DNA from 3 places in the Rhizobium sp. SVR5-9E genome. Region 1 is predicted to be linked to each of the others. Evidence: predicted binding sites of a transcription regulator. Region 1 holds the regulator's gene; each other region holds the start of a gene.
The links. The regulator HrcA, encoded in region 1, represses chaperone genes, less so after heat shock. The targets are predictions, from matches to a motif close to GTTAGCACTCNCNNNNNGNGAGTGCTAAC.
Positions count from the first base shown of each region.

Region 2: a site for HrcA is predicted at 1,916-1,944, ahead of groES (co-chaperone GroES). Genes of this name have one in related genera too.
Region 3: a site for HrcA is predicted at 2,833-2,861, ahead of groES (co-chaperone GroES). Genes of this name have one in related genera too.

Region 1 covers NZ_JBNDHS010000119.1:3,656-8,493, reverse strand. The annotation lists gene rdgB (RdgB/HAM1 family non-canonical purine NTP pyrophosphatase) at 1-298, opposite strand, end outside; gene ACPYOJ_RS30685 (VOC family protein) at 307-723, opposite strand; gene rph (ribonuclease PH) at 720-1,439, opposite strand; gene hrcA (heat-inducible transcriptional repressor HrcA) at 1,623-2,711, shown strand; gene grpE (nucleotide exchange factor GrpE) at 2,812-3,444, shown strand; gene ACPYOJ_RS30665 (nucleoside hydrolase) at 3,479-4,423, opposite strand; gene ACPYOJ_RS30660 (Hsp20 family protein) at 4,682-4,838, shown strand, end outside.
Region 2 covers NZ_JBNDHS010000061.1:10,933-15,770, reverse strand. The annotation lists gene groL (chaperonin GroEL) at 1-1,406, opposite strand, end outside; gene groES (co-chaperone GroES) at 1,462-1,776, opposite strand; gene ACPYOJ_RS23495 (FadR/GntR family transcriptional regulator) at 2,252-2,995, shown strand; gene denD (D-erythronate dehydrogenase) at 3,020-4,003, shown strand; gene ACPYOJ_RS23485 (SDR family oxidoreductase) at 4,003-4,779, shown strand.
Region 3 covers NZ_JBNDHS010000010.1:15,519-20,356, reverse strand. The annotation lists gene ACPYOJ_RS07700 (MFS transporter) at 1-745, shown strand, start outside; gene ACPYOJ_RS07695 (bifunctional riboflavin kinase/FAD synthetase) at 758-1,741, opposite strand; gene ACPYOJ_RS07690 (TIGR01459 family HAD-type hydrolase) at 1,755-2,603, opposite strand; gene groES (co-chaperone GroES) at 2,919-3,215, shown strand; gene groL (chaperonin GroEL) at 3,271-4,838, shown strand, end outside.

The DNA of each region.
Region 1 (4,838 bases):
TGCCATCCGCAGTCTCGGCCCAGTTGGCCGTATAGACGCCGGGAGCGCCGTCCAGTGCATCGATGACTAGCCCGGAATCGTCTGAAAGCGCCGGCATATTTGCTGCCTTCGCGGATGCGAGCGCTTTGATCGTCGCGTTCTCCTCGAAGGTCGTGCCTGTCTCATCCGGCTCGACGAAGTTGAGCTCTGCTGCCGATTTGGCGATGAAGCCGAGCGGACCGATCAGGTCCTGGATCTCGCGGATCTTGCCGGCATTGTGGCTGGCGACGACGATCGTCTTCGTGTCAAGCGTGCGCATGGTCGGTCCTATTTGATGCCCCAGATTCTGGCTTCGGCGCATTCGAGGCTGTTTCCTGCCGGATCGCGGAAATAGATCGAGCGGCCACCGTTCGGCCAGTGCACTTCGGATTCAATGTCGATGCCGGCGGCCTTGAGCTGTGCCGCCATGACATCGATGTTTTCAGCTGACACGCGGAAGCATGCGTGACCCTGACCTTTCGTGCCATGCGGTGGCACCTGCAAGGCATCGGCCGCCGGCGGCTTGACCGTCTCGTTGGGGTTGAAGATCAGGAGCACGCCTTGCCCGCAGCGGAAGAATACATGCCGGTCTCCACCACGCGCGATCTTGGCAAGACCGAGCACGCCTTCGTAGAAAGCCTCGGCCTTGTCGAGATCGTCCGCGTAGAGCGCGGTTTCCAGCATGCCTTCCAGCAAGGCAGTCATCCGGCGATCGCCTGTTTCTGCATCTCGACGAGTTCTGCAATGCCGGCCTTCGCCAGCGTCATCAGCGTGGTAAACTCCTCGTCCGTGAAGGGTGTGCCTTCGGCGGTGCCCTGAATTTCAACGATGCCGCCGGCGCCCGTCATGACGAAATTCGCATCGGTTTCGGCCGAAGAATCTTCAAGATAATCGAGGTCGATCACCGGCTGGCTGGCGAAGATACCGCATGAAATTGCGGCGACATGATCCTTGAGCACGCGCTCGACCTTGATCATGTTGCGGGCTTCCATCCACTTCAGGCAGTCGTAGAGCGCAATCCAGGCGCCGGTAATCGAGGCGGTCCGCGTGCCGCCGTCAGCTTGGATGACGTCGCAGTCGAGCGTGATCTGGCGTTCTCCGAGTTCCTTGAGATCGACAACGGCGCGAAGCGAACGGCCGATGAGGCGCTGGATTTCTTGGGTGCGTCCACCCTGCTTGCCGGCTGCCGCCTCACGCTTCATGCGCTCGCCGGTCGCCCGCGGCAGCATGCCGTATTCGGCCGTGACCCAGCCCTTTCCGGTGTTGCGCAGCCATGGCGGCGTCTTGTCTTCAAGGCTCGCGGTGCAGAGCACATGCGTATCGCCGAATTTCACCAAGCAGGAGCCTTCCGCATGCTTGGAAAAATTGCGCTCGAACGTGACCTTGCGCATCTGGTCGGTTTTTCTGCCTGAAGGCCGCATTCTAATCTCCTGAAGCAAGATACCGAAAAGTGTCAGCGGTTTTCTGACAGCATCATGCAATGGTTTATGGTGTTGACCGCTTCTACGATTGGCGGCAGCCATTTGCAAATTCCCTTTTGCCTCGGGGGCGAGATTGACTATATTTTCGGGGTGATTGTTGGCAGCGCGGGTGCAAGGAAGTTCATGGGGTTCAGGTCGACGTCGATTTCGGATGCCGTTGCTGCGCTGGATGAACGCTCCAAGGAAATCTTCCGTCGCATCGTCGAAGGCTATCTGGAAAACGGCGAGCCGCTTGGCTCACGCAATCTCTCCCGCATTTTGCCGATGTCGCTATCGCCGGCTTCCGTGCGCAACGTGATGAGCGATCTGGAAGAGCTGGGCCTGATCTACTCGCCGCATGTCAGCGCCGGACGCTTGCCGACGCAGGGCGGTCTCCGCTTCTTCGTCGATGCCTTTATGCAGGTCGGCGACCTTTCCGCGGAAGATCGTGCGACTATCGAGCGACAGGTTCGGCCCGAAAGCCGTGACAATGCGATGGAATCGATGATGAACGAGGCAAGCCGGATGCTTTCGGGCATTTCGCGCGGCGCCGGCCTTGTCATCACGTCGAAGAGCGATCCGATCCTCAAGCATGTCGAATTTATCCGGCTGGAACCCACCAAGGCGCTTGCCGTCCTCGTTGGCGATCACGACCAGATTGAAAACCGCATCATCGAATTGCCCGCAGGCGTCACTTCAGCGCAGCTGACGGAGGCCGCGAATTTCCTCAACGCGCATATGAGCGGCCAGACGCTGCCGGAATTGCGCAAGCAGCTCAGCCATTTGAAAGAGAATGTCCGCAACGAACTGGACGCATTGTCCCAGCAGCTCGTCGAGCGCGGTATCGCCGTATGGTCGGGCACCGCCGATGAAGGCAAGCCGCCGCAGCTCATCATTCGCGGACGCTCCAATCTGCTGGAGGGCCTTGCGGGCGTGGAAGACCTTGACCGCCTCCGGATGCTCTTCGACGATCTGGAAAAGAAAGACAGCCTGATCGAGCTCTTGAATCTTGCCGAAACCGGTCCGGGTGTGCGGATCTTCATCGGCTCGGAGAACAAGCTTTTTTCGCTCTCCGGCTCCTCGCTCATCGTCGCGCCCTATCGGGACGAGGACGATCGCATCGTTGGCGCCGTCGGCGTCATCGGACCGACGCGGCTCAATTATTCGCGCATAGTGCCGATGGTTGATTACACGGCACAGCTGATTTCCAGGCTTTCGCGCGGCACCTTGTAAAAGCCGGAATTTCCCCTTCTTTGTCACGCAGACTTGATTTTTTGCGGTCAAAGCTCGATATCGGGCCCATCCCAAGACAACCCCAGTACCGGAGACCGTCATGATCGACGAAACGACGAAAAACGGACCTGACGCTGCCGCGGCCGAAGCCGCAGCCGACGCTGCCGCAAACGTCGAGAACGAAACCACCGCGGAAACGCCGGCCGAGCCCGATCTCATCGAACGCATCAAGGCGGAAAATGCTGAGCTGCGCGATCGCTATCTGCGCCTTGCTGCGGAGATGGATAACCTGCGCCGTCGTACCGAACGCGACGTCAAGGATGCCAAGTCCTATTCCGTCGCCGGCTTTGCGCGGGACATGCTCGCTGTCTCGGATAATCTCCGCCGCGCGCTCGAGTCCATCCCGCCGGAAGCAAAAGAGAGCGGCGACGCTGGCCTTACGACATTGATCGAAGGCGTCGACATGACCGAGCGTTCCATGCTGTCGGCGCTTGAGCGCCATGGCGTTCGCAAGCTGGAGCCGGTCGGTCAGAAGTTCGATCCGCACTTCCATCAGGCGATGTTCGAGGTTCCGAACACCGAAGTGCCGAACAACACCGTCGTCCAGGTCGTCCAGGCTGGCTTCACGATCGGCGAACGCGTTCTGCGCCCGGCCATGGTCGGCGTCGCCAAGGGCGGCCCGAAAGCAGCCGAAGCCGACATCAACACCGCCTTCACGGAAAAAGACGCCTGATCCCTCAGGCGTCTTTCGCCAACCAGTTTGAAAATCAGATGCGGGCGAAGCGCTCGATCAGCAGATCGTAGAAGCCGTCCGCATCCACATAGCGCATCACCTTGGCGTTGCGCTTGCGATCGGTCACGTGCCACCAGTCGATCACGGTCATGCCCGCGGTCAGTTCTGATGTTACCTCGATCTCGACGTTGCAGTGACGGCCCTTGAAGAGTTCGGGCTTGAGCAGATAGGCGATAACTGCCGGGTCGTGCAGCGGTCCGCCATCGGAGCCATACTTCTCGATATCGAAGCGCTCGAAGAATTCCAGCATCTCGACCATCGCTTTTACCGGCGCCGTACCAATCTCGGCCATGCGCTCGATCCGGCCCTTCTGCGTCAGGAGCTGATGCGTCACGTCAAGCGGCATCATCACGATCGGAATGCCGGAACCGAAGACGATCTCGGCTGCTTCGGGGTCAACATAGATGTTGAATTCCGCGGCCGGCGTTATGTTGCCGCCCTCGAAGAAGCCTCCCCCCATCATTACCAGCTCACGAACGCGGGGAATGATGTCCGGCGCCTTCTGGAAAGCCATGCCGATATTGGTGAGCGGCCCAAGCGCGCAGAGCGTCACTGCGCCCTCCGGCTCGCGGCGGAGTGTTTCGATGATGAAATCGACCGAATGCTGCTCTTGCAGCGGTATCGCCGGCTCATTGAGTTCCGGACCGTCGAGGCCGGTTTTCCCGTGCACGTGCTCGGCCGTGACCAGCTTGCGCGCCATCGGCGCGTCGGCGCCTGCGAAAACCTTCATGTCCGGCCGGCCGCATAGCTCGCACACGATGCGCGCATTGCGGCTCGTATAGGAGAGCGGCACATTGCCTGCGACGGTCGTGATGCCCAGTACCTCCAGCTCTTCAGGGCTGCCGAATGCCAGCATGATGGCTGCGGCATCGTCCTGGCCGGGATCGGTGTCGATGATGATCTTTCTAGGCTTCGCCATTCCGTCTTCCATTCCCCAAGGTGCTCGTCGCGGCGGGCACCGTTCGTTTATCTTTCCGTCGCAAATCGGCCCGGCCGCTGCGGGCGACGATTTGATGCGAGCGGCCATGGCAATTGTCAAGCGATCAGCGAAGCCCGGCTCGTGTGTTTGCCGGCAGCGGCACGAGGCTTGCGCAAAAGACGCAGCCTTCCCATATTAACGGCATCCGGATGCTGCGCTTGAGGTCCGGAAAGGTCGCTTGCATCAAGGACTTGAAAGATGAGCCGCATGACACCCTTCGCCAGCCCGCTGCTTCTGGGCTTCGACGCCATGGAAAAGACGCTGGAGCGTATCTCCAAGGCAAGTGACGGTTATCCGCCCTACAATATCGAACGGATTGCCGCCGGTCACGGTGCTCCCGAGCGCCTGCGCATCA
Region 2 (4,838 bases), on a different contig from region 1:
AACTTGCCTACGACGATCGAACCTTCGGCGCCGGCATTCTCAGCGATCTGGCGCGCCGGGGCTTCAATCGCGCGGCGGACGATATCGACACCGACCCGCTGGTCCGTATTGGCCGCCTGGAGGTTTTCGAGAGCTTTGACGGCCCTGAGCAATGCGACGCCGCCGCCAGGTAGAATTCCTTCCTCGACCGCGGCCCGGGTCGCATGCAGCGCATCGTCGACACGGTCTTTCTTTTCCTTCACTTCGATTTCCGTCGACCCGCCGACGCGGATGACGGCAACGCCGCCAGCGAGCTTGGCAAGACGCTCCTGCAGCTTCTCGCGGTCGTAGTCGGAGGTCGTTTCCTCGATCTGGGCCTTGATCTGGGCAACGCGGCCTTCGATGTCAGTCTTCTGGCCAGCACCGTCGATGATAGTGGTGTTTTCCTTCTCCACCACGATTTTCTTGGCACGGCCGAGCATGTCGAGGGTGACGTTTTCGAGCTTGATGCCGAGATCTTCGGAAATCATCGTACCGGCAGTCAGGATCGCGATGTCTTCGAGCATGGCCTTTCGGCGGTCGCCGAAGCCCGGAGCCTTGACGGCAGCAATCTTCAGGCCACCCCGCAGCTTGTTGACGACGAGCGTAGCAAGAGCTTCGCCTTCGACGTCTTCAGCGATGATGAGGAGCGGCTTGCCGGATTGCACGACGGCTTCGAGAACCGGGAGCATGGTCTGCAGGTTGGAGAGCTTCTTTTCGTGGATCAGGATGTAGGGATCCTCAAGCTCGACCCGCATCTTTTCCTGATTGGTGACGAAGTACGGCGACAGGTAGCCGCGGTCGAACTGCATGCCTTCGACGACTTCGAGTTCGGTTTCAGCAGTCTTGGCTTCTTCGACGGTGATAACGCCTTCGTTGCCGACCTTCTGCATTGCTTCGGCAAGGAAGCGGCCGATTTCGTCATCGCCATTGGCCGAGATGGAGCCGACTTGGGCGATTTCGGCGTTGTTGGAGATACTCCGCGCCTTGTTCTTCAGTTCCTTGACGACTTCGGCAACAGCGAGGTCGATACCGCGTTTCAGATCCATCGGGTTCATGCCGGACGTAACAGCCTTGGCACCTTCTCTGACGATTGCCTGGGCGAGAACGGTCGCAGTCGTGGTGCCGTCGCCTGCCACATCGCTGGTCCTGGAAGCCACTTCTCGCAGCATCTGGGCGCCCATGTTTTCGAACTTGTCTTCGAGTTCGATTTCCTTGGCGACCGACACGCCGTCCTTGGTGATGCGCGGAGCGCCGAAGGACTTGTCGATAACGACGTTGCGGCCCTTCGGACCGAGCGTGACCTTTACGGCATTAGCAAGTATGTCGACGCCGCGAAGCATGCGTTCACGCGCCTCGGTATGGAATTTAACTTCTTTAGCAGCCATGTCTTTGTTCCTCCATAAAGCAGCCTGCTATGAAACCACGTCAGCCTGAGAGCCGTTAGGCGGCCTTGGTATCGACAGCCTCCCCTTCGATGATCCCCATTACATCGCTCTCCTTCATGATCAGAAGATCTTCTCCGTCGATCTTGATCTCGGTGCCGGACCACTTGCCGAACAGGATGCGGTCGCCGGCCTTGACATCGAGTGGCTGCAACTGGCCGGCTTCTGTGCGTGCGCCGGGGCCAACGGCGATCACTTCGCCTTCCTGCGGCTTTTCTTTCGCTGTGTCCGGAATGATGATGCCGCCTTTGGTCTTGTCTTCAGATTCGACGCGGCGAACGAGAATGCGGTCATGTAGCGGTCGGAACGTCATGTTCTCCTCCACGGGTAAACGATGATGATCGATGTTCCATTCCCCGGAACCGCCTGACCAGTCCGGGGTGGCAAGCATCCTCGGGTCTCGGAAAAAAACTGCTCCCGTTTTCTCCAATTTCAAGAGGGCATAGCAAAAAGTTAGCACTCTCACTGCGAGAGTGCTAAGCGGGAGCGGACCCCGGACACTTGCGTTTGTCACATGCAGATACTCAAGCGGTTCTGCGCGCAGCATCGTGCTTGTTCCGATGACGCATGCAGCTAGTCCGAACCAATCCATCAGGATAGGGGCGAGCGCGCTCGCCGTGTTGTCGTTCGACCACGTCGCCGGCGGAAATTTGCCTATCGAAAAGAACCGGCCGGCTGAGCACCCATGCTGCAATGCGGCAACGAATGCCTCTTGACGGGTCCGATGCGGAGGCTGTCTAGTGCAACTGATCTGGTGGACCGACCAGTGGATCAGTGGGAGGGGGATCGTGGAGGAGAGCCCGATCTTGACGCAGGTGCCGAATGTCGGGCGAAGCCTGACCCGGCAGACGGCGCGCGACGTCATCGCTGAAAAGCTGATGGTGCTGATCGCGACAAACATGCTGCGGCCCGGCGATGAGTTGCCGGGTGAGCGCGAGCTTGCCAATGTTCTTCACGTCAGCCGGGAGACGGTGCGCGGCGCAATCCAGATGCTTGCCGCCCAACGCATAATCGAAGTGTCGCATGGAAGCCGTAGCCGTGTCGGCAAAGTCGATCTCAGCCACATCACAGTAACGATTGCATCGCCGAGCGCCATCGACAGCTACGACCTGGAGTCGGTTCATGCCGCGCGGCTGCACATCGAGCTCAAGGTTGTCGGCGACGCTGCCGAAAGGATCGACGGCGAAACACTGAAAAAGCTCGAGAGCCTGCTGGAAGCGCAGCGTCTGGGAGGAGACGATGCGATGCGCTTTCTGATCTGTGATCGCGAATTCCACCTTGCGATCTATCGCTCCTGCGGCAACCCACTACTCGCCGACTTCGTAAGCGATCTTTACACCTACATGATGAATTACCGGCGCAACGCCATGTCGCAGCCGGGAGCCATCGAAGCGAGTTACAACGACCACGTCGCGATCGTGGATGCCTTGGCTCGGCATGACAGGGATGCCGTGGTCGCCGCGTTCCAGCATCATCTGACACGTATTTATGAAACAACCAGCGTTCTGCTTGCCGCCGGCGAGCCGGCTTGAGCGGACGGGGAGGAGTTAGCCAACATGCATGTGATGGTTATTGGCGCGGCAGGGATGATCGGCCGCAAATTGGTGGAAAAGCTCGGCTCAGACGCGGACGTGCTCGGCCGCGGCATCGACAAGCTGACACTCGTCGACGTCATTGCTCCGCCGGTGCCTCACGCACTCGTCTCCGTTGCCAACGCGTTGGCGCTTGATCTCTCGGATGCTGAAAACGCGGTCAGGCTTGCCGGTATGCGGCCGGATCTGATCTTTCATCTCGCCGCCATCGTGTCCGGTGAGGCCGAAGCCGATTTCGACAAGGGCTACCGCATCAATCTCGATGGCACGCGCTCGCTCTTCGAAGCCATCCGGCATGAGGGACAGAAGGAGCCCTATAATCCCCGTCTCATCTTTGCCTCATCCATCGCCGTTTTCGGACAGCCCTTCCCGGAAAAGATCGGCGACGATTTCTTCACGACGCCGCTGACGAGCTACGGCACCCAGAAGGCGATCTGCGAGCTCCTGCTCGCCGATTATTCAAGGCGTGGCATCTTCGACGGCATCGGCATTCGCCTACCCACCGTCTGCATTCGCCCCGGCAAACCCAACAAGGCGGCGTCCGGCTTTTTCTCGAACATTCTCCGCGAACCGCTCGTCGGTCAGGAAGCCGTGCTTCCGGTCGACGAGAATGTCCGCCACTGGTTTGCAAGCCCGCGGTCGGCCGTCGGCTTCTTCATCCATGCCGCGCGCATCGATACCGCCAGGATCGGGCCGCGCCGCAATCTGAGCATGCCCGGCCTGTCGGCACTTGTCGGCGAGGAGATCGAGGCATTGCGCCGCGTTGCCGGCGAAAAGGCAGTCAAGCTCATCCGCCGCGAGCCTGATCCCGTTATTCGTTCGATCGTTTCCGGCTGGGCGACAGATTTCGATGCGCAGCGCGCGACCGCGCTCGGCTTCAAGGCAGAAACCAATTTCGACGAGATCATCAAGATCCATATCGATGATGAACTTGGGGGCAAGATCTAATGGCGGAATCCTCAATCGGGCAAAAAGGCCAGATCGCGCTCGTCACCGGCGGTGGCACCGGCATCGGTTACAACATCGCCAAGGCATTGAGCGCCGAAGGTTTTGTCGTCGTCATCACCGGCCGCCGGAACGACGTGTTGGAGAAAGCCGTTTTCGACCTTGGTGCGGCGACCGGCGGGACAGTTCGCGCGATCGCGTGCGACATCGGCGTCGCCGAGCAGGTGGCCGGTCTTTTCAGCAGGATCAAAGTCGAGTTCGGCCGGCTTGATCTCCTCGTCAATAATGCCGGCACCAACGTTCCGGCGATTCCGCTGGAAGACATCACTTTCGACCAGTGGAACGGCGTGGTTGCGGCCAATCTCACCGGGGCCTTTCTTTGCACGCAGCAAGCCTTCAAGCTGATGAAGTCGCAGGAGCCGCGCGGCGGCCGCATCATCAACAACGGTTCGATCTCGGCAACCACCCCACGCCCGAATTCCGCCCCTTACACCGCGACCAAGCACGCGATCACGGGGCTTACGAAATCGACCGCGCTTGACGGGCGGCCCTACGATATCGCCTGCGGTCAGATCGATATCGGCAATGCGGCGACAGACATGACGTCGAAGATGAGCTCCGGTGTGCTGCAAGCGAATGGAGAGATCGCCAGCGAGCCGACCATTCCCGCTGAGCATGTCGCCCGCGCGGTCGTCTACATGGCAAGTCTGCCGTTGGAGGCCAACGTCCTTTCCATGACCGTGATGGCGACGAAGATGCCGCTTGTGGGCAGGGGATAGGTCATACCGAAGTCGAATTGGCTTGCGCATTGCCGCCGAATATCCTGGAGGAGAGGATT
Region 3 (4,838 bases), on a different contig from region 1:
CTCGGCCTATGACTGGCGTACTGCGATGCTGATCATCGGCGTCGGCGCATGGATGCTTCTGATACCTGCAGCGCTCCTCGTCCGCCGCGCACCCGTAACAGCCGGCGAAGCCGGGGCGTCCATGCTGGCGGACGGCGAACGGCCAGCGCTTGGCAAGATCTTCCGCTCGCCGCAGTTCATCGTTCTCGGCGGCACCTTCTTCGCCTGCTGCGCGGCGCATTCCGGCCCGATTTTCCATATGGTAAGCTACGCCACCATTTGCGGCGTGGCGCCGATGGCGGCCGTCAGCATCTATAGCGTGGAAGGACTTGCGGGCCTTGGCGGACGGCTTCTTTATGGCAGCCTCGCCGACAGGCTCGGGGTGAAACCGGTGCTCGTCGCCGGGCTGCTGGTGCAGGCGGCGGCGCTCGCCACCTATCTCGCCGTCAGCGAACTCGGCCAGTTCTATGCGCTCGCCGTCATCTTCGGCAGCGCCTATGGCGGCGTGATGCCGCTCTATGCCATCCTTGCGCGCGAATATTTCGGCCCGCGCGTCATCGGCACGGTGTTCGGCGCCGCGACGATGCTTTCCAGCATCGGCATGGCCTTCGGACCGTTGGCCGGCGGCTGGATCTTGGACACCTACGGCAACTATTCCTGGCTGTTCATCGGCTCGGCGCTGGTCGGGCTTGGGGCCGCGGGGATTGCCTTGGCATTCCCGCCGTTCCGCGGCGAGAATGCCCAGGCTGCGTTGGGAACGTCGTGACCGTGGACGGTGCTAGCTGAAGCAGAGTTTCCGGTCGAGCTCGCCGAGCGGCTTGACGCCCGCAAGCAGCGCCCTCGCCTCCTGCTCGTCGCGCTTCATCTGCTCGATGAGGGCTTCCAGGCCATCGAACTTCAACTCGGGCCGCAGATAGCCGAAGAGGGAGACGGAACAGGTCCGGCCATAAAGATCGCCGCTGAAATCGAAAAGATAGGTCTCGAGCAGCGTCGCGCCGTTTTCGGTCACCGTCGGTCGTCGGCCATAGCTGGCGACGGCATCGTAGAGCGTGCCGTCGTCCAGGCGGAAGCGAACGGCGTAGATGCCGGCTGCAAGTTCGGCCTCTGGCGGAAGCTGCATGTTGGCCGTCGGAAAGCCGAGCTGCCGGCCGAGCTTTTCCCCGCCAATCACCTCGGCCTCGACCGTGTAGTGATAGCCGAGCTGAGCGGCCGCCTCACTGACGTCGCCTTCCTTCAGCAGCTCGCGGATGCGGCTCGAGGAGACAACCTCGGCATTCTCGTCGCGGAAGGCGTCGATCAGGGTGACGCCGAAGCCGTATTTGTGGCCGGCATCCATCAGGAAGGCCGGGCCGCCCTCGCGGTTCTTGCCGAAATGGAAATTGAAACCGGTGACGACTTCGGACGCGCCGAGCCAATCCCGGAGGATGCCGTGAACGAACTCGTCAGGCGAGCGCTGCGAAAACTCACGATCGAAGGGGTATTCGATGACGGCATTGAAGCCGATCGCCTCGAGGATACGTGCCTTCAAAGGGGCTGGCGTAAGGCGAAAAACCGGCGTTTGTGGCTTGAAGACCGTTCGCGGATGGGGTTCGAACGTCAGCACGAGCGCGGGGATGCCCCGCTCTTTCGAGATTTCCAGCGCGCGATTCAGCACCGATTGATGGCCGCGATGCACGCCGTCGAAATTGCCAATGGCAATCACCCCGCCTTTCAAGCGGGCGGGCAAGGGTTCGCGGGTTTCGTTGCGGTGGAAGACGGTCATCGGCGGGCTCTTCTTAAGCGAGGCGCGGCATCCACCACTTCGGCGTTGCCCTCTCGCGCTCGAGGAAGGCGTGCAGGATCGCCTCGTCGGGCTCCCCGTTCAGCGTGTATTCCTTGGCATGAATGCCGCCGCTGATATACAGAAGATCGAGGCCGTAATCGAGAGCCCCGCGCACATCCGTCGGCATACCGTCGCCGATCGCGAGAATACGGCTCTTCGGGAAATCGCCGTGGGCCTCGCGCGCAGCCGCAAGCACGGCGTCATAGATCGGCGTGTGCGGCTTGCCGGCGATGCGCGTTTCGCCGCCGAGTTGGTGGTAGTAAGCGGCCATCGCACCGGCGCACGGGATGATGCGGTGTCCGCGCTCGACAACGAGGTCCGGATTGGCGCAGATCATCGGCACGTTGCGTGCCTGAAAATCCTTCAGCATCTCCGTATAGTCTTCCGGCTTTTCCGTCTCGTCGTCGAAGAAGCCGGTGCAGACGAGCGATTCAGCCTCCTTGGCATCGACGCGCTCGACGCCGAGGCCCTCGACGATTGCACGGTCGCGTTCAGGACCGAGCAGGAAGACCTTCTTCGGGCCTTCGGCAATCAGGCCGCGCGTGACGTCGCCAGAGGTGACGATCCGATCATAGGCGCCGTCCTGTATGCCGATCTGGCGCAGCTGGTCGACCACCTGCGGCGCGAGCCGCGGCGAATTGGTGATGAGCACGACGGTGAGCCCCTCGGCGCGCGCCGCTTCGAGAGCCGCCGCAGCCTTCGGGAAAGGGTCGATCCCATTGTGCAGCACACCCCAGACGTCGCAGAACACGGCGTCATACTGGCTGGTGATCTCCGCAAAACTCTCAATCCGCTTGGCCATTCGATTTCCCGATTGCTTTTCAGTCAGGCGTGACATCGCAAAGGCATGCCGCGATGGCAAGGATTTTCGGCCGATCCTTTAGCAAAAACCTGAAGCGGCCTCCACCGGCCGGGCTGCGGCATAGATTCCGCAATCGTCTGGGACATTTCTCGCGCTCTTCACAATTCCGGCGCAAAAATCCGTGATGGGTCTTCTTGACTCCTTCTGGAGCCATCCCTAAATGCTCGCCGCTAGCACTCCTCACTGGAGAGTGCTAACACTCATCGATGTGGGCCTTCCCGGTCCGCGAATGTCATTTGATCGAGGGATTAGACAATGGCAAGCACCAATTTCCGCCCCCTTCACGATCGCGTCGTTGTTCGCCGCGTTGAGTCCGAAGAAAAGACCAAGGGTGGCATTATCATCCCGGACACCGCCAAGGAAAAGCCGCAGGAAGGCGAAATCGTCGCCGTCGGTTCCGGCGCTCGTGACGAGTCCGGCAAGGTCGTCGCTCTCGACGTCAAGGCTGGCGATCGCGTTCTGTTCGGCAAGTGGTCGGGCACCGAAGTCAAGATCAACGGCGAAGACCTTCTGATTATGAAGGAAGCCGACATCATGGGCATCATCGGCTGATCAGCCGGTTATCCCGTCCAGAATATCGCTGACACCCTTTTCAGGAGTTCTCAAAATGGCAGCTAAAGAAATCAAGTTCGGCCGCACCGCGCGCGAAAAGATGCTGCGCGGCGTCGACGTTCTCGCTGACGCAGTGAAGGTAACGCTCGGCCCGAAGGGTCGTAACGTCATCATCGACAAGTCCTTCGGCGCTCCGCGCATCACCAAGGACGGCGTATCGGTCGCCAAGGAAATCGAACTTGAAGACAAGTTCGAAAACATGGGCGCCCAGATGGTCCGCGAAGTTGCTTCGAAGACCAACGACATCGCCGGTGACGGCACCACGACTGCTACCGTTCTCGCCCAGGCCATCGTTCGCGAAGGCGGCAAGGCCGTAGCAGCCGGCATGAACCCGATGGATCTGAAGCGCGGCATCGACCTCGCTGTTGCTGAAGTCGTCAAGGATCTCCAGGCCAAGGCCAAGAAGATCAACACTTCGGAAGAAGTCGCACAGGTCGGCACGATCTCCGCAAACGGCGAAAAGCAGATCGGTCTCGATATTGCTGAAGCCATGCAGAAGGTCGGCAACGAAGGTGTCATCACCGTCGAAGAAGCCAAGACCGCTGAAACCGAACTCGAAGTCGTCGAAGGCATGCAGTTCGACCGCGGCTACCTGTCGCCCTACTTCGTGACCAACCCGGAAAAGATGATCGCCGACCTCGAAGACGCCTTCATCCTCCTGCACGAAAAGAAGCTTTCGAACCTCCAGGCTATGCTCCCGGTTCTCGAAGCCGTCGTTCAGACCGGCAAGCCGCTCCTCATCATCGCTGAAGATGTCGAAGGCGAAGCTCTTGCTACGCTCGTCGTCAACAAGCTGCGTGGTGGTCTCAAGATCGCTGCCGTCAAGGCTCCGGGCTTCGGCGATCGCCGCAAGGCCATGCTGGAAGACATCGCCATCCTGACGGGCGGCACTGTCATCTCCGAAGACCTCGGCATCAAGCTCGAAAACGTTACGCTCGACATGCTCGGCCGTTCCAAGAAGGTTTCGATCTCCAAGGAAAACACCACGATCGTTGACGGTGCCGGCGCAAAGTCCGACATCGAAGGCCGCGTTGGTCAGATCAAGGCTCAGATCGAAGAAACCACTTCCGACTACGACCGCGAGAAGCTGCAGGAACGTCTTGCCAAGCTCGCTGGCGGCGTTGCCGTGATCCGCGTCGGCGGCTCGACGGAAGTCGAAGTCAAGGAAAAGAAGGACCGCATCGACGACGCTCTCAACGCGACGCGCGCTGCCGTTCAGGAAGGCATCGTACCGGGCGGCGGCGTTGCCCTGCTTCGTTCGTCCACGAAGATCACCGCAAAGGGTGAGAACCAGGACCAGGAAGCCGGCATCAACATCGTTCGCAAGGCACTTCAGTCGCTGGTTCGCCAGATCGCTGAAAACGCTGGTGACGAAGCCTCGATCGTTGTCGGCAAGATCCTCGACAAGAACGAAGACAACTACGGCTACAACGCTCAGACCGGCGAATACGGCGATCTGATCGCTCTCGGCATCGTCGACCCGGTCAAGGTTGTTCGCACCGCTCTGCAGAACGCAGCTTCGGTTGCTTCGCTGCTGATCACCACCGAAGCCATGATTGCCGA